Regions from separate parts of the Paenibacillus wenxiniae genome, predicted to be linked through region 3. Evidence: predicted binding sites of a transcription regulator. Region 3 holds the regulator's gene; each other region holds the start of a gene.

Region 1 (6,215 bases), on a different contig from region 3:
CAAGATTCATAAGCACTCATTTGTCGTTATAGATGACACATGAAACCTGAGTATAATTGGTTATTATAGCACTATCGGCTATGTGAGGTATACGGTAATTTTGCTGGAATATCGGGTGAAAATCATCGTTTTGTTTGTGCATCATGCACAAAAAGGTCGTTTAGCTGGAACATGGGGATGGATGGTAGCATAGGCTGCATCCCACGCTTCTGGTACAATGGAAAAAGATAAATGTAAACTCTTGGAGGAATGTCATCATGCAGATAGGAATTAAACGAGTCGAGCAGCAGGGCAAAAACTATACAATCGATTATACACTGGAGCAGCCGTTGCCGTTTGATCTGCACGATATTGTGATGGTACAGGCGGGCGATTATGTGGTGGGTAGTGTGCGTGCGCTGGATGAAGAGCAGATTACGCTGCATATTAATGAAGAACAATTGGAGTGGGGGGAGCAGACGGTTATTCAGCTTGCCTTCTCGCCAACGGTTTCGATCGAAGGTAGCGCTGCAATTATTGAAAAATTAGGTTATTTTCCCGACTTTGAGCAAGCGATCATTACGAATTATGATATCGGCAAAGAGCGAGTAGAACTAACGATACAATTGCCTGCACCGAATGAACAGCAGGAAGTGAAACTGACCTTTTTGGAAGCATTTGATGTGGAGTTTTCTCCACCTGATGCACGTCTCAATGTGATTGCCGAAATGGATTTTCGCTATGAAGTGACCGATCTGGTGGTCGACATTGAAGCGGCGCAGGGATTGTCGGGAAGCTTCTTCTGTGGCAAGATTCAGGCTGAGCTTATAAAAGGTTGAGTGAGAATCAGATGCAGTGAAGCGGATCATTTGGTGAGTACGATGCAGCGGATGGGCTTCGTTAAGATTAGACCCTGACATTGTCGTCTAAAAGAATGTAAAGAATATAAATTATACAGCGGGCAGGTGCACCTACATTTGTGTAGCATCTGTCTTCTCTTTATTTTGGTAACTTTTAATTATAATCATCCGGCTTCTTTAATGCTTCTTGGTTATTCTTATCTGTATTTGGATTATGCTAAGCTGTATTTGGGCTTTATGCTACAAGACAAGCTTCGTTTACCTTGATAGTTTGTTTTAGGTGTAGGCAGATATCAAATGCGGATACAGTCGATAGCTTTCTTTCTCAGATTTGTTTTATGTATTTAATACTTAAGCACAGATATGAATGCGAATGTTAGAAGTACATTATCCCCTCTTGATCCTATTGTTGCGTTTGCACTGCTCCAACAGCATCAGTATATTTTATTATAAGGAGGAATAGTAATGATCTATGTGACTGGAGATACGCATGGTATGCCCTGGCTCAGTCGTCGACTGAATACGCGCTCTTTTCCCCAGCAAAAACAATTAACGAAGCAGGACACCGTCATCATTGTAGGCGATTTCGGATTGATCTGGGATTGGCAGAAAGAAGATCAGTTCTGGTTAAAATGGCTAGATGAAGTGAAGCCTTTTACAACCGTATTTATCGATGGCAATCATGAGAATTTTGATTTGCTGGAGCAATTTCCGATAGAGCAGTGGAATGGCGGGCACGTGCATCGAATCAATGATAGTGTGCTACATCTGATGAGAGGGCAAGTGTATACAATAGAAGGAAAACGCTTGTTTACATTTGGTGGTGCGGCTTCGCATGATCGGGAATATCGCAAAGAGGGCAAAAGTTGGTGGGCGCGTGAGCTGCCTTCCGCAGAAGAATATGAGTATGGATTACAGCAATTGGAAAAGTATAATTGGGATGTGGATGTCGTTATTACTCATACATGTTCGCGAGAAAGTTTAGCTTGGATTACGCAGCATTATAATACGAATGTTGAGCCAGATGTAATGCATGATTATTTTCAAACCATTCAGGATCAATTGAATTATCGTCAATGGTGGTTTGGACATTTCCATCAGGATGTAGAGCTGCCTAATCGTCAGCGGTTGATTTATTATGATCTGGTGCAGATTTAAATCGAATAGAGCGAGTGATCTAATCTACCCTATTAAAGTGTAAGAAGCGGACTGAAATCTCAATGTGTCAAAATATCTATCTGTTTATAAGATGGAGATTTAGCAGAAAGATGCTACATAAATAGTGTGATGGCTGGAGGGTTTTATATGGGAATGGAATATGGTGTACGTATAAAGAATGGAGCTATAGCGCCTGACCGGAAGCAAGAGCAAGTTATTATGGATAAGCTGTATTCTCGGCTTGCGATAGTTTTGAATCATGATCCAGATTACCGGATCAAGTACGATCAGGGCAAGCTTGCCATTTTGCAGGATGATGAGAAATGGCCGGATGTGATGAATACCTACATTGATGAAGCTTCAGGAGGAGAACTGGCAGGAATCATAGGCGGCGAGCGCTATTTGTATATTATATCCTATACAGGTTCAGCTCTGGCTGTACGATGGTTCGCGGCGATAGATGAAGTTATGAGTGAGCTGGTCCCAGGATCGGTTCGTGAAGAATTGTAGGCTACACTGGGATATATCATTTGAGATTAGCGTATTATAGAGCTGTAAATAGAACAGATGCATATTTGCTATAGAGAGAAGGGGGGCCAGCTAATCATGCTGGCTTTCTGTTATATATTACAACAATAAGATGGAAATATAAATTTCGAAATATACTTTTTTTACTGTTGACCCGGAGTTAACTCCGGGGTGTAGTATCAAATATATCGAGAACATAAAGGAGGGCTGCAATTGAATGGAAGGTATGCTCTAAAGCAGACAGCTATGCTAAGTGGATTGAGCAAGGATACGATACTTTTTTATGAAAAGATAGGATTAATTCCTACGACTGCTCGAAATGAACTGGGCTATAGAGTATATAGTCAGGAAGATATCGACACGCTTAATCTTATTGCCTGTCTAAAAAGAACGGGGATGTCGTTGGAGGACATTAAAAGCTACCTACAGCTCGAAATATCTGAAGAACGATATCAAAGACTTCATGAGCATAAAGAAAAGCTTGCGCAGCAAATGATGGAATTACAGAACGTGATCGACATCAAGCTGAACAAAATCAAACTTAAAAACGAACAGGAGCATAAACCAAATGGAGTCTAAAAAAATCGCGCTTGTTACAGGAGCTAACAAAGGTATTGGGAAAGCGATAGTGAAACAACTCGCCAATCGAGGTATTATTGTATTTTTAGGTAGTCGAAATGCTGAACGAGGAATGATGGCTGTAGCTGATCTACAGGATGAAGGTGAGGTTTACTTTATGCAGATTGATGTGACTGATCAACATGCTATTGAAAAGGCTTATCAAGTGATTGAGAGTCAGTATGGACATTTAGATATTTTGATTAATAATGCAGGCATAGCTGCTTCAAGAAAAAAACCTGGAGAAGCAGATGTGATAGAATTTAGAACCATTTATGAAACGAATGTATTTGGTGTCGTTTCCGTAATAAATCAGATGTTACCGTTACTAAAAAAGTCATCATCTGCACGCATAGTTAATATCTAAAGCTTGCGAGGGTCGCTTGGAGATGAGGGGGCATTTGTAGGTCAGCCTTCGGTTTCCTATTCCTCTTCCAAAACTGCACTTAATGCTATAACAGTTCATTATGCGAGAGAATTAGCAAATGAAGGCATAAAAGTGAATGCGGCGGCACCAGGGCATGTAGCGACGGATTTTAACGATTTTAATGGAACCCGTACGCCTGAAGAGGGTGCTGTGATTGCTGTTCAACTGGCGACATTGGATGCAGATGGCCCTACGGGTAGTTTCTTTGACGATACCCGATCTATTCCGTGGTAAAATGGGATAGTATTTATCCTATACACTATTTAAGTGCTTCATGGGTATGAACAAAAGAATATACACTAAAGAACATGGATTGTGAAAGAGGGGATTGCCATTGCAACAGCAAAAAAGTGAAATCGAAGCGGTTAATACGCCACTCGGTCATCTATATGGACGTGATGCGATCTATGTGGACAAGCTGGACTATGAGCTGAATCATCGTCAGGTGACGTTAACAGGTGAGTTTAATGGGGGGCTAGCAAGTGAAAGTGAATCAGATGATTTTGTAAAGTACACGCTTTGCTTTGAAGGAGTATATTATTTCAAGGCGACAGAGCTGGATTTGCACGGGGATCATCTGCCGACAGGGAAAACAGATATCAAGTCGGATTGGCTAGAATATCGTCAGTCGCCATTGCTAGAGCGAGCGAAGCAGAAGGGAAAGCGAGAGCTAAAGGAACTGCGTCATTTTATTCTGTTCACGTATGATGATGTGTTTGAGATTGCCTGTCAAAGTTATCAATTAGAGCTGCATCCAAACGAGCATCACGCTGAATAGTCATTGTCAGATGACTATTCTTTTTTTATAATAAAACAGAACACATATTCGCTACATATCGGGTTCAATTTTTTCGGATACAGATTTCCATAAACAATGAATTTGGCGACGGTAACATCGATCATCATGCTTCATTTCTATTTGATTTGATATGCTGGAAAACATATATTCGGAAAATGGAAACTATAGATCGTTCATAAATAACAGAAGAACGGTACGATCCTTTAGAAATATCAAAACCATTATAAATGATCAGAACCATTATAAATTGTTAAAACAATGGTCTACGACAAGTCGGAGATGACAGGGGGAAGATGCAGATGAGAGAAGACACCAGCAGTCATTATCCAACCCGTGGACGGGTTATTTTGCATGTTGATATGAACGCTTTTTACTGTTCGGTCCATGCAGCCGAGCAACCGGACAAGTATGCAGGCAAGCCAACTGCGGTCGCTGGTAGCGTAGAGTTGCGTAAAGGCATTGTCGTTACCGCTTCCTATGATGCACGGCGGATGGGCGTGAAGACGGGGATGCTTGTCGGGCAGGCATTGCAAAAATGTCCACGTCTCACGTTGATCGCTCCGGATTTTCATTTGTATCGAAAATATTCGGCAGCTTTTATGAATATCGCTTACAGCTATACGCCACTACTACAGGCGACATCGATCGATGAATGTTATCTCGATATTACAGGCTCCAGTTACTTTGGGACGCCACTTGAGATCGCTACCGATTTGCAAAATCGCATTCGCGATGAGCTGCGTTTGCCCTGTTCAGTAGGGGTAGCGCCGAATAAGTTACTTGCCAAAATGGCTTCAGATATGAAAAAACCGAATGGGATCTCGATCCTGCGCATTCGTGATGTGCCGAAGCTGCTCTGGGAGCAGCCGTGTGCGGAGCTGTTTGGCATCGGACATAAAACAGCAGCCAAGCTGCGCGAGATGGGCATACGTACGCTCGGTCAGCTCGCAGCAGCCGATGAGGCGCGCTTAAAGGCGCGTTTTGGCGTGATGGGAAGCTGGCTCAAGCAGGCGGCGAATGGAATCGATCATTCGCTTGTTGAGCCGGATAACGAGCCGAATAAGTCGATTGGACATACGACGACATTGCCTGCTGATATTCAGGATCGGGAGGACATTCGGCGCGTGATGCTTAATCTGAGCGATCAGGTCTGTCGGCGTATGCGTCGGCAGAAACTGATGGCACATACCGTACAGATTACCATTCGGACGCCGGATATGAAGACGATTACTCGCTCGCGCGCATTGACCGTACCGACGGAGACGGCAGAAGAGGTGTATCATGAGGCATGGGAGCTGTATTTTAAACACTGGCATGGTAAAGGACCTGTTCGACTGCTTGGTGTGACGCTGCAAAATCTGCTGCCGCGCAGTGAAGCTGCCATTCAGCTTGATCTGTTTGACTATGAACGCCAGCCGCAAAAGGTGCAGCTGAATGAAACCATTGACCAGCTACGTGACAAATTCGGGGAGAGTGCCGTGTTGACCGCTGGCATGCTTGGCAATGATCCATCGGTAATGATTCGCAACCACAAACTGAGAGGAACATCATTGCAGAAAGACGGCCGACGCTTCGATTATGATGAAACGGAATGATGTGAAGGATAGGTGAAGCAAGCATGTTCACCTGTTTTCAAGCAAAGGGTTTCGACCGATTCACTTGACGTCATACTGACTTTATTGCTACTTCCACGGCGTTTAACCGCGGATACGAAAGGGTAAAAAGGACATATCCATGTTCTCATTCCATGATCATTGTGTGACAGTGTGAGCGGATACGATGCACGCGTCAAGCGGATTTTATTTGAAATTGTTGAGTCTTTGTATTATATTTTGAATATCTGTAC
Region 2 (6,215 bases), on a different contig from region 3:
TGCCCGTCATTACGGAATCCGCGCGCAATCTGTCCGCCCGATGCCAGATTACGCACAAGGAAATTGGATGGACTGACGTATTGCTGTAACATCTGTCCCCAGCCGCCCTGAACACTGCTATCGAGCGGATAGTAGTTAGCTACTGTGGAATCGCCGCCAATATAGATCGTAGGATGTGTCGTTGGATTGGAGGATAGCTGCGTAATTTCGAGGGCGCTCAATGTGAAAGCTGCGCCTGCTTTTCCCTCGGTAACGAGCAAATTAAGCTGTCCATCTGTCACGGGAATTTGAAACTCATCCACCGCATTATTGCCGGTCATATTTATGATCTGATACACGCCTTCGGCCGCCACACTGGAACGAGATGTATTGCCGAGCATCACCTTTACATTGTATAGACCATTTGGCAGATCGACATTAAATGTATTGGTGCTCTTCGTGCCATAGGTAACAAATTGTACAGCATCACTGCCTACACCTGAACCGGATGCAGATACATTACGCATACTAGCAGGTGTATTAAATCCATAACCACGCGCTGCGCTGTATGCATCCTCTGCACGAACACCCATATAGCCAGATTGTACTGCCCCATTACCAAAATCAAACTTATATCCTGTCGCTGCCACTGCCGACGATGTCGGTGTCACGGTGTATAATGCAGCTAACATAGCCGCACTGACTGCTGTTAACATAGCTTTTTTCCAAAAACCTGTGCGACTTTGATAGCTTGTTGGACTTTGATGGGAGCTGCTTGTATTACGACTATGTAGAGCGACGACGCTTTCCTCATTCATATCATGTGCTTGCGACCTGACGAACGGTTTACTTTTACTATTCATCTAATCCCTCCTATTAATGTAAGCGTATTCAAATCTTGTATTATTATTTCGCTCCTATACAGGAAGTTACCTTGTTTAGAAACCGTATACTTTATTAAAATTTGGAAATACTACGTATAACATTACGGATAACTGCTGAATGACTATGCTAACCTGCTATCCTGACGACATTAAATATGAATGTGGGTAGTACCCAGCAGGGATCAGGTTATGACGTGATACAGTTACATATTTTATAAAATACAACTAGGCTTTCGATGTAAGCTGGTCAACGTACTTAGATATAATGATACATTCCAAACATCATAGGATAGCAATATGACTTACTCCTGCACTGCCTCTATAAAAAATACTAGCACCGCCGATGATCGACGATGCTAGTATTTACGGTGTATATAAAATGTGTGCACGCTTTGTTGTCTAACCTGTATCTCAATCACGCGGATAGTTAATGTCCATAATATCCATAAATGGAACTTTGTACAGACCTTCTACTGTCTGTACATGAACTCTGCCTGTACGAGAATCCATTTTCACAATTTCACCGCGCACGGTTTCTTCCCAGCCCCAGACGGTTAACACAATAATCGATTTCTCATGAAAAGATTCTGTCAGCTGATTGCCTAGCTCTTCCAGAACAAATTCATCGCGTGTTGGACGCTTGGCCACTTTTGCTTTAGCCAATGTAAGACCTCCCTAATATGTTCTCCTTTTCATTTTAACGTTTCATTCGATCGGTTACAATAGTTTGCGACAAAAAATAAGAACAAATGTTCCGAATGTTTGTATAATTGCTGCTTTGCTGGCTGTACGTTGCCAGTTAAGCTCATTTTTCCTGATGAATGATGTAATTAGCTTAGCAAACAGATTAGCAAATAAGGTATGAAGGATATTGTTATCAAACGTAAACAAGATCGTAGCTAGACTTGTAAAGTGGAGTATTAATGGGGTTATTAATCTGCTTAACAAGTCCAGCTTATTAAGCAGCTTGTTAAGCGATTTGTTAATTAGCTTATTAAATAACTTGTTCAAAGTAAGTCATCGCAGCCAACCAATAACTCAAAAACCGCCCAGTATGATGTACAGCATACGGGCGGTTGTTATCGATCGATATTATATTTATGCTTTAGTGAGGTAACGTTACTAAAAGACAATGGCACCGCTACATACATAGCAGACCTAGCAGAAACCAGCTTCACTCTTCACTTTACAATCATAACGGGAGCGGAAGCACGCTGTGTTACATAGCGACTGACACTGCCTTTCATAAATTCATCAATCGTATTCAAGCCGCGACTGCCCATAATGATCAGATCAGGCTTGGATTGCAGCGAATAATTGACAATGCCTTTGGCAGCACTGCCACAAATGATGACTGTTTTGGCATTTGGAATTTTGGAGATCATTTCGCGCAGATTGCGACGCACCGCATCTTCTTTATGATCGAAATAAGCTTCCAGTTCACTCGATGTCATAATAAGCGGCTGGCGCAATTCATCTACCGTTGCAGAATCAACATACAGAATTTCAAGCTCCGCTTGCAGACTTTCAGCCAGCGCAGCTGCGCGTTCAAGCGCACGCTGGGAATGCAATGAACCATCATAGGGGACAAGAACATGCGAGATCGCCATCATATATTCCTCCTTTAAAATGGAATTACAATCATCATGCTAACGATAAAGCGCTTCTTCAACGAAACGAGTATTAAAATAAATATGCTTACTACTAAATTAACTCCAATTTATGTAAAATGCAAGCGTTTTCATTATTAGTTAGTAAAATGATACATAAGATATGACTTTACTGTTTATCCATTTCATCTTGCATCTGCTGCCGTTCACTCGCAAACTCGAACTAGCCCAAACTATAATAAAAATGAATACGTAAAAGCACGCTCCTCACGATATCAGGAGCATGCTTTCTTTATTTAAAATCGATTGTTCCTTATTCATTATCGCATAGCATCTGCATGCAAATCCCAACTACATTTTTTCTCCGAACCGATCCTTCATCTATGAATACGACTATATATATGAATAAGAGCGTCTTAAGCTTTACGCAACCAGACTGACATTTCTCCCTCTCCACGATTTCCCCATAGGAAGTAAGGGACTGCTATAAAGGCTTGCTCAACACGCTTAGGCGGCTGCAAGCGGTACAATGCATGTTCCGCATCCACATTTTGTTCGCGTATCGCCTGACCTTTAATAACGGTGCAGCCACCCAGCAGACTGGAATCGTAATATGCTTCAAGTGATGCTTCCGTCATCACAGCCAGCGAAGCTAGCTGATCTCCATGATCGGCTTGCTCTACACAATACACCAGTGGTCCTCGTTGTATCGCTACTCGTCCAGCATTAGCACGAAGCTCAGGATGTGCATACAAAACCTGTACGTCCATCTGTAGCCTCCATTCCACCGTATCAGTAGCTGACCATTCACGTTGAATATACACATATCCATCACGAAGCATAGCAGCATAATCGACGATCTGTCCATTTACAAGCAACTGTCCCTTTTGGCACCAGCCAGGTAAGCGTAACGCCAGTGTGAATGAAAGCGATTGCTCCATCTGAAAGCTAAAACTAGTGTTGCCATCCCACGGATAGTTTGTCGTTTGCTGAACGGTAACGTCCGCTCCCTTTACAGATAGCGTCGACTCACTTCCAATAAACAAATGAGTATAGATCGTCTCCTCATCACTCGTATACACATACTGACCTAACGAAGCGATCAGTCTGGCTACGTTTGGTGGACAGCAGGAACAGCCAAACCACTTTTGCCGAACCGGCTTCACATGCTCACGGTCTGGATTATGATGACTTGCCGCTGGCCATACTTCAAGTGGATTAACATAGAAATAATGCTTACCGTCCTGCGACATCCCACCGATCACATTGTTGTATAGCGCTCGCTCCATCATATCGCCATACTCCGCGCGTGGTTCTAATTGCAGCATGCGATGGGCGAAAAATACCATGCCTACCGCCGCACACGTTTCCGAATAGATCGTATCGTTAGGCAGATCATAGTCAAAAGTGAATGCCTCGCCATGACGAGTCGATCCGATTCCACCTGTAATATACATTTGCCGATCTACAATATTACGCCATAGGGTACGGCAAGCTTCATGCAGACGCTCATCCTCTGTCAGACGTGCCAGATCTGCCATCGCAGTGTACATATATACTGCCCGAACCGCATGTCCGGTGGCGACCTTTTGCTCTCGTACAGGCTGATGGGCCTGACAATATTCCAAATTTATGCGTTCCTGCGGCTTGCCGCCATAAAAGCTATAACGCCCGCGTTTTTCCCATTCCTGCTCTAAATAATTCGGTGCCTGTCCACGTTCATCAATGAAAAATTGACTCAGCTTCAAATACCGTTCTTCTTTTGTTAATCGATACAGCTTCACCAGTGCTAATTCGATCTCCTGATGTCCATCATAACCACGCATTTGGCCTGGCTCCGGTCCAAATTGCTCATCAATGTAATCGGCTAGCCGACAGACGACATCAAGCAGTTGCCGCTTGCCTGTCGCTTCATAATAAGCCACACCTGCCTCGATCATATGACCTGCGGTATATAGCTCATGACAATCCACCAGATTCGTCCAGCGCTGATCCGGTTCTTTAATCGTAAAATATGTATTCAGATAGCCATCTTCACCTTGCGCTTCGGCAATCAATGCGATCACATCATCGGTCATTTGCTCCAGTTGTGGGTCAGGCGATAACATTAATGCATATCCAACTGCCTCAATCCATTTGGCTACATCGGTATCCTGAAATACAAATCCATGAAACTCCCCATCCTGTCGCCCAGCAGCAATTTCAAAATTACGAATAGCCCGACTCGGTTCCGCATCAGGTACACGATCATGCAGAGCATCATATTGATACGGAATGACCACATCTTTCACCAGTTGCTGATATTGCGACCAGAAGTGATCGTTAATATGTACTTGCTTCGGACTGAGTGTATGTACGGAATGTTGGATTGATTTCATTATGAATCGGCTCCTTCTGAAAGTGAGTTTAGGGTATTTGACAATATTCCTCAGCAAAAAGATAACGCTTTCAAAAATAAAGGATGATCATTTATATTATTGTTAATTAATATCATATACATTAATAATAAACAAGAATAAATTACTCTTATCTGATTGATTTATCACATTAATTTATAACCTTTATGCTGCAATCACATGCCATAATGAAATTTATAATATAATAGGAATGGAGCAGATAAAAAACTAAGGAGAACATGCTATGCAGAACTTGAAGTTTACAACAAAATATAAAAATAATGACAAGCTTCGGACAAGTTTTTTTAAACTTGCTGCCGATACGTTTGATATTAATTTCGAACGCTGGTATCGGCAAGGCGGTTGGGGAGAACAGTATATTCCTTTTTCTTTTGTTGACGGAGATCAGGTAGTTGCCAATGCTTCCGTTAATACACTTGAACTGATCATCCACGGCCAAAGAACAAAGGCGATACAAATCGGTACGGTCATGACCGATCCAAACTATCGCGGTAAAGGACTATCCACTCATCTAATGAATCAGATTTTACAGGAGTACGAGCACACTGTTGATCTTATGTACCTTTTTGCCAATGAATCTGTGCTTGACTTTTATCCGAAATTTGGATTTAAGAATGTGGAAGAATGTCTATTTTCAACGAAGTACACATCTATCTCATCAAAATCTACAATCATTCGAAAACTCGATATCAATCTTGCAGCTGATTTACACCTTCTCAACAATTTTGCATCGAATAGACTACCTGTTTCGCAACGTTTTGCCACCGATCATACTGCGAGTGTCTTAATGTTTTATTGTTTGAACGTTTTTAACGAAAATATTTATTACTTGGAAGATCAAAACGTCATTGTTATTTATCAACAAAAAGACGATCATATCGAACTATTCGACATCATTAGTACAAACGAAATAAATATAAAAGATATTTCGGATCAAATTACAGACGAATATACGAAGCAAATCACGTTTCATTTTACACCTGATGGTCAAGGTTTAGAACTAAATAGCACTATGACGAATGAAGGCTTATTTGTAAAAACAGTTGGCGATACACTCTACCCTGCTCACGTTAAGCATCCCATCACATCGATTGCTTAGTTCTTTATTATGCATCATGAAGGAGGACAAGTCTGTGGACTTAATTCCGTTAAACTGCCCGAATTGCAACGGAAAAATCGAGTATAAAGAAGGAAAAGTATTAAAGTGCCCTTACTGTGGCACCGAGCTATTATTAAAACAAAATCAGGTCTACTATGTCGATCAAACGATTAATCATTATCATGGCACACCGCCTCCATCTAAACCGGCACCGACATTAACTGTT
Region 3 (6,215 bases):
ATGCTGATCAATACGATTCTGCTAAAGAAAAGCTAACTACCTTACAGCCTTCGAGCATGAGAATGTACAATCAGCTCTTACTCCATACATTCACCTCCTACTCTATACATTTCTGTGTAAGATCCAAGTCCATTCCTTTCCTCTTTACCACAGTGATGTATGTTCCAGCACCAATAGTTTGTTTACATGAGCATAGGGTCGCCAAACCTTAGCCGCGCTGAACACCAATAGTTTGCTTACATGCCCTAGAATCATATGGCACTACATCACATATTCATGTTATAATTCCGCATAAATATTCAAACTGAATCTTTTTGACGTTTGATCTATTACGACTTTATTCCGTTACATGAGTTTTGGGTGAAAGTATCGACAATAGTAGACATATCTTTTATAATACTTCTAAAAACATAGAAAGAAGGGTAATCCGATGGCTGAAATCAGAATTAGAAATACAAACGAACGCATTTCCGGTGATGACAACGTACTGGAGTTTTTGAACAAGCATGAGGTTGTATATGAAAAATGGGATGTATCCAAGCTAGCTGATGAGCTGAGTGAGAACTTTACCCTGACCGATGAGCAAAAGCAAGCGGTGCTTGATACGTTCGAACCTGAAATTCAAGATTTGGCTGCACGCCGTGGCTACCGGACATGGGACGTGATTACCCTGTCTGAAGCAACACCTGATCTGGAAGCAAAGCTGGCGAAATTCGAAGAAATCCATACCCACACCGAAGATGAGATTCGTGCGATCGTATCCGGTAACGGAATTTTTATTATTAAAAGTCCTGAGCATGGTTACTTTGATGTTGAGCTTGAACCAGGCGATGTGATTTCAGTACCTGAAAACACACCTCACTTCTTCACACTGGTCGATAACCGCAAAATCGTAGCGGTACGTCTGTTTGTCGAAACCGATGGCTGGGTTGCTCACCCATTTGCAGATTCGTCTTTCCAAAAAGCTTAAACGAGCATAAGCTACTGTACTCCCACTGTTGCTATTTCACCATGAATATTGCATAAATATAAACATCTATATTGCATACGTATACACATCAACATTGTACAGCTATAAAAAAGGCACCTTCTTGTTATCCCATTATAGGATGAAAGAAGGTGCCTTTTTTTGTTTTTTATAGAAAGCATTCATGTTAAAAGTTGGCATCATCCAAAGCTTTTTCTGAACGTAATGTGTAATCAGAATCATTTTCATCTCGATATTCCTGATTACAGGTGCAAATCGGAAAGAGATGAATCCGATTGCTCACTCCATACAATACTTCCTGAGCTATACGCCCATTCACCATAATCTCTAGCATCCAATTGACGCCAGTTTTTATCTGACTGTTCATTGTTCAAAATCGTGACGTGATAACGTATCGCATGCTTGATCACCTGGATTGTTCGTAAGCTTCGCAGTTTTTTATATGACTTGCGCCGCAATATCGTGAATTTCACTCAAATGCTTGATCTCATAATCCGGTTTAATCTCGCTATCATTCGTTTTACCGTTTCGATTCAGCCACACAGAAGCAATGCCTGTCGCCAGGGCACCTTTAATATCCGTAGTCAGCTTATCGCCAACCATCAGTGCTTGCTCTGGCTGTACATCAAGCAGTTCTAAGGCATGACGGAAAATAGAAGGATCTGGTTTCCCGCGTCCAAAAGCACCGGAGATAACAATATGATCGAAGAAAGGCGCCAGTTCCGGTACACCATCTAATTTTTCCTGCTGGAGTGCAGGACAGCCATTGGTTAGTAACAGTAGCTTCACTTTACCTTTCAGCTCGCCTAGAATTTGCAATGTTTCTTCATAAAAATGCGGACGATTGCGACGTTCGCTAACAAACTGCTCAGCCAGTTCATCGCCCAACTGTTCATTGGTAATGCCCAGCGCGCGAAGTCCTCTGTTCCAGGCTTCTTTGCGATACACTGGTGCAATCTGCTCCAGCTTACGAAATTCCGGTTGCTCACCTGCTGTAAACTGTGCCCACAATCCTTCGAATGGATTAATACCAATCATCTGTGTAAACGGAAAGGTCTCATAGGATTCGTACAATGCACGCGCTTCCTGACGAACGGCCTTTTCCAGCTCAGCAGCATCGATCCCCTCCCGATTCGCTGCTGTCAAACAGGTGTAATGGAACGCTTCCTCAATACTTCTCTCATCCCACAGCAATGTATCATCCAGATCAAACAAAACAGCTTCAATACTCAAGTCCAAACCCTCCCGGCTATTGTTCAAGCATATTGGTGAAAAAGGCATGATCGCTCTATATAAGCGCATGCCCTTTTAAAGCTATTACGTATACACTGTTGCCTTACTAGACTAACTATATCAAGGCTGTAATTACAGCTTATCTTCAACCGTGATATTGTGAGTAGTAGCAAATTTACGCAGATGTTCAGCCATCGCATCGGTATCATAGCGATTGAGTGTGCGAGCGAACATCCACGCGCCACCTTTTGTGCTATGCTCAATAACAACATACCCTTTTTGCAGACGAATCTTTTTCACATTAGCAGCGGTCAAAATACGATCGCGATTAAACTTGGTTGTGATCAGCGAGTCTTTGCCTACTTTCAAATATGGACGACGCAGGAATAGAACGACGCCGAGGAATACATACAGCAGTACGGTTACGACAAACAGGATTACACTTGTCGATGCAGCCGGATACATAATCCCCATGGTACCGTATACAAGACCAAGCAACACAAGTGTTGCCGGGAACACAATATTGCGTCCTTTGTATACCGTAAATTCAGAGCTTGCCTTGCTTGTGCCAAGACTGTCTTGACCTGCCTTTTTGCGGCGAACATTTAACTGCTTCGTATTACGTTTGACTTGCCTCTCCCAGGAACGGGACATCGCTTTTCCCCCTATAATGCGTAATGTACATCTGTTATAACAAAACAGGATGCCGAGTCCTGATCGTTGATCAGTAGCGACATCCCTGTATGGTTATTGCGTCGATGATCATCAGATGAGACGATACATAACCAAAAGCTGTGAATCCAGCTATTATGCATTGCCTTTTTGTTCGTTTTCAGCATCTTCGACCCATTCGATCGTGTCCAGCTGTTGACGGAAATTGCGGCGGATATTTCCCAAATAAACGGCACGAAGCTCATCACGCTCTACAACTTCTTCAGCCGTCAATCCGGTTTCTTTTTTCTTGCGTGCGAGTTCGTTAATTCTTGCAATAATTACGTCGATGTCCATAACTACCCTCCCAAATCTATCTTTTCTAACTTTGACATGTAAAAAAAAGCTTGTCAAGGCTATTCGCACCTGACAAGCAAACGATAATTCAATATATAAACCCGGAGGAGAACCGGTTAGATCATAACTGTAATAAAGCAATAAAATACAACGATAGATGTTGATGAAATGTTCTATTGTAAAAGCGATCATAATGGACTTTTATATAGACCAGCAGGCGGTTATACACGAACCGTTTTATTTAGTCCATTTTTAGTCTATTTAGAAAAATTCAGTTATGAGGAATAACAAGCACATCGCCACTTTGAATGTCGCTTGTATTCAAATTGTTCTCATCTCGTATTTCGGCGATATAATCGCGAATATCTGCACCAGGCGCTTTGTACTGAGAAGCAATCGCCCATAGGCTATCCCCTTCATTAACGATCACATGTTGCCTCATCGCCGAAGCTTCATCTGCGATGACAAAATGCTGAAACCCACCATATAATAGTACACCGGCAAACAAGATACTTACCATAAGACGACTTGTAGAGTTCCAACCTGATTTGCGCTTTTTGGATGAACGTTTCGATTTCTTGTCAACCGCTTTGCGTGCAGTCATCTGGATCAGATCAAGCGTTTTACGACGGAATGAACGACCCGCATGTTTCTTGAGCGGCTTCTGGTGTTCAGTATCTCCTTTCACATAAACCCATTCGGTAACAGCAGGTTCTTTGGATATTGCTTGCTTACTTGTGGCCTGTACGTGAGCTGCTGCTGGTTTTGCCGCATCATTCGCTGTATGAGTAGATGGGCGTGCTGCCGAAGAAGCCGCTTCATCCGTAGTTGAGTTCGTTTTATGGATACTTTTATATGTAGTATATTTAAGCATGTGCTTCACACTCCAAACGTTTGTTCTTGTTTTCCTGAAAAGAATATAGCACGAACATATGTTTTGATCAATAGGTTTTTTCGAACTTTTGTTCGCTTTTTTTTCGAAATGTGCTGGAATGCTTGCTGGCGCTAGGAAAACCGAAACCATGCAAGTAAACTACGTTCGGTAATCTATAATATAAGCTACGAAAAGCCTATATTAGCTATGTACTATTGCGCCGATTCGGACCATGTTCATCTGAAATATACCTGGCGTTATACTTTTCACTGGTGTTTTATTAGGATAAACGTTATATCGCTAAACTGTACTTTCTCTTTTGAAAGTTCTAACTCACTGATTTGAAAGTTCCATCTTACCGAAAATTCTAACTTACTTTTAGAACTTATGTTTGTACGAACGGAAGTTCTATGTTATACTTTTCCCAAACGTTACTAGTATTGGGGTTGATACAGTATGTCCAAAATATCTAACCGCCAGCAGGCGATTCTGGAATTTATCCGGAATGAAGTCAAACTAAAGGGCTATCCGCCATCCGTTCGTGAGATCGGTGAAGCTGTTGGCCTCGCTTCCAGCTCGACGGTTCACGGACACCTGGACCGCCTTGAGAAAAAAGGATTGATTCGCCGTGACCCAACAAAGCCACGCGCAATTGAGCTGCTTGGTCAAGAGGAATCGGAAAACAATCTGATGTTCGCACAGACCGTATCACGCGTACCGATTATCGGTAAAGTTACTGCCGGTGTACCGATTACTGCTACAGAGCATATTGAAGATTACTTCCCATTGCCACAGCAGTTTACCGGTGACAATCAAGTATTTATGCTTTCCGTCGTCGGCGACAGTATGGTTGAAGCAGGCATTCACAATGGTGACTTCGTCATCGTGCGTCAGCAGCAGACAGCCAACAATGGCGATATCGTCGTTGCCATGACTGAGGACGATGAAGCTACAGTGAAAACGTTCTATAAGGAAAAAGACCATATTCGCTTACAACCGGAAAATCCACGTTACGAGCCACTTCGTCTCACTCGTGTGACCATTCTTGGTAAAGTGGTCGGTCTGTTCCGTAATCTACACTAAGGACTCGTTGATGATGATTGTAATCACAGTCCATTAAAAAAGACTCTCACATAATGCGAGAGTCTTTTTTAATGGATTCATTTAGAGCCAATCCATGATAATGACGTTACATTTTCACCTTTTCAACTTATTATCTCCTCATTCGATCTAACTCCCTAGCCTGCTCAAAATAGCTTCGTTTCCAGCACTTTAGCCATTAATTCCTTAAAATCTTTACTGTCCGCTTTCTCAGCTAGCTTTTGCTCCATCGAATTGAATTTCTCTGCCAGAAAATAAGCATTCAAATAAAGTACCAGATGATCTTTGGCAATCGCTTCGAGATGTTCCTTGCTAGAGGTGTAGCTTGCCATCACACTATGGGCAAAAGTTTCGGGATTGATCTTCACTTTATTTTTCATCCTTCATGCTCCTTTGCTTTAGCTTTATGCTTTGTGTAGCCAGACTTGCATTTCTCCCGGTGTACGATTCGCCCAGCTATAGTAAGGAATGAGCTTTAAGGTGTGAGGGACATACGACTCTGTTGCAACAGAGCTGTATAAGACGTGGTCCCATTCCGCTTTAATTTGCTGTCGCTCTGCCGTCCACTCAATCGTTCCGACACCACCGAGCAGTTCTGAATCAAATCGATACGTGGCTTGTTGATGGGGTTGAACGCGGATCAGATGCAAATACGCTCCATTATCTTCCTGCTCCGCACAATAAATGAGCGGTCCCCGTCCAATCGCCAGCTTGCCCCAATCGCTACGTACAAGCGGATGCGCGCTATATTGCCGAATATCCATCGGAAGTGTCAGCTTGATGATGTCTCCTGTTTGCCAGGTACGATCCAACAAAACAAAGCCTTCCTGTACAGTAACGGGTACTGCCTCTCCATTTACCGTCAATGCAGGCTCTCCAGACCAATAAGGGATGCGCAGTGCCAGCGTAAACGCGACGGGCTGATCTGCATGTACTTCAAATGCTACATTCCCCTCCCACGGTAGCTCACTATTTTGCTGTAACTGAAAGGACTGATTATCCAGCTCGAAT

The links. The regulator LexA, encoded in region 3, represses DNA repair genes until DNA is damaged. The targets are predictions, from matches to a motif close to CGAACATATGTTCG.
Region 1: the regulator LexA is predicted to act here: its motif matches at 4,507-4,520, upstream of AAHF22_RS01880 (DNA polymerase IV).
Region 2: the regulator LexA is predicted to act here: its motif matches at 1,606-1,619, upstream of AAHF22_RS04690 (YolD-like family protein).

Annotation. Positions count from the first base shown of each region.
Region 1 is NZ_JBCGUH010000001.1:438,956-445,170, reverse strand. Features, by position in the region: gene AAHF22_RS01910 (Imm50 family immunity protein) at 258-818, shown strand; gene AAHF22_RS01905 (metallophosphoesterase family protein) at 1,305-1,997, shown strand; gene AAHF22_RS01900 (hypothetical protein) at 2,145-2,507, shown strand; gene AAHF22_RS01895 (MerR family transcriptional regulator) at 2,739-3,104, shown strand; partial or broken gene AAHF22_RS01890 (SDR family oxidoreductase) at 3,094-3,804, shown strand; gene AAHF22_RS01885 (hypothetical protein) at 3,905-4,348, shown strand; gene AAHF22_RS01880 (DNA polymerase IV) at 4,669-5,964, shown strand.
Region 2 is NZ_JBCGUH010000002.1:381,224-387,438, reverse strand. Features, by position in the region: gene AAHF22_RS04695 (rhamnogalacturonan acetylesterase) at 1-671, opposite strand, end outside; gene AAHF22_RS04690 (YolD-like family protein) at 1,275-1,526, opposite strand; gene AAHF22_RS04685 (universal stress protein) at 2,045-2,473, opposite strand; gene AAHF22_RS04680 (glycoside hydrolase family 127 protein) at 2,890-4,851, opposite strand; gene AAHF22_RS04675 (GNAT family N-acetyltransferase) at 5,114-5,989, shown strand; gene AAHF22_RS04670 (leucine-rich repeat domain-containing protein) at 6,024-6,215, shown strand, end outside.
Region 3 is NZ_JBCGUH010000016.1:53,782-59,996, forward strand. Features, by position in the region: gene mtnD (acireductone dioxygenase) at 431-970, shown strand; gene AAHF22_RS20345 (HAD family hydrolase) at 1,427-2,221, opposite strand; gene AAHF22_RS20350 (methyltransferase) at 2,354-2,875, opposite strand; gene AAHF22_RS20355 (DUF896 domain-containing protein) at 3,029-3,229, opposite strand; gene AAHF22_RS20360 (LysM peptidoglycan-binding domain-containing protein) at 3,501-4,103, opposite strand; gene lexA (transcriptional repressor LexA) at 4,560-5,186, shown strand; gene AAHF22_RS20370 (hypothetical protein) at 5,351-5,584, opposite strand; gene AAHF22_RS20375 (glycoside hydrolase family 127 protein) at 5,609-6,215, opposite strand, start outside.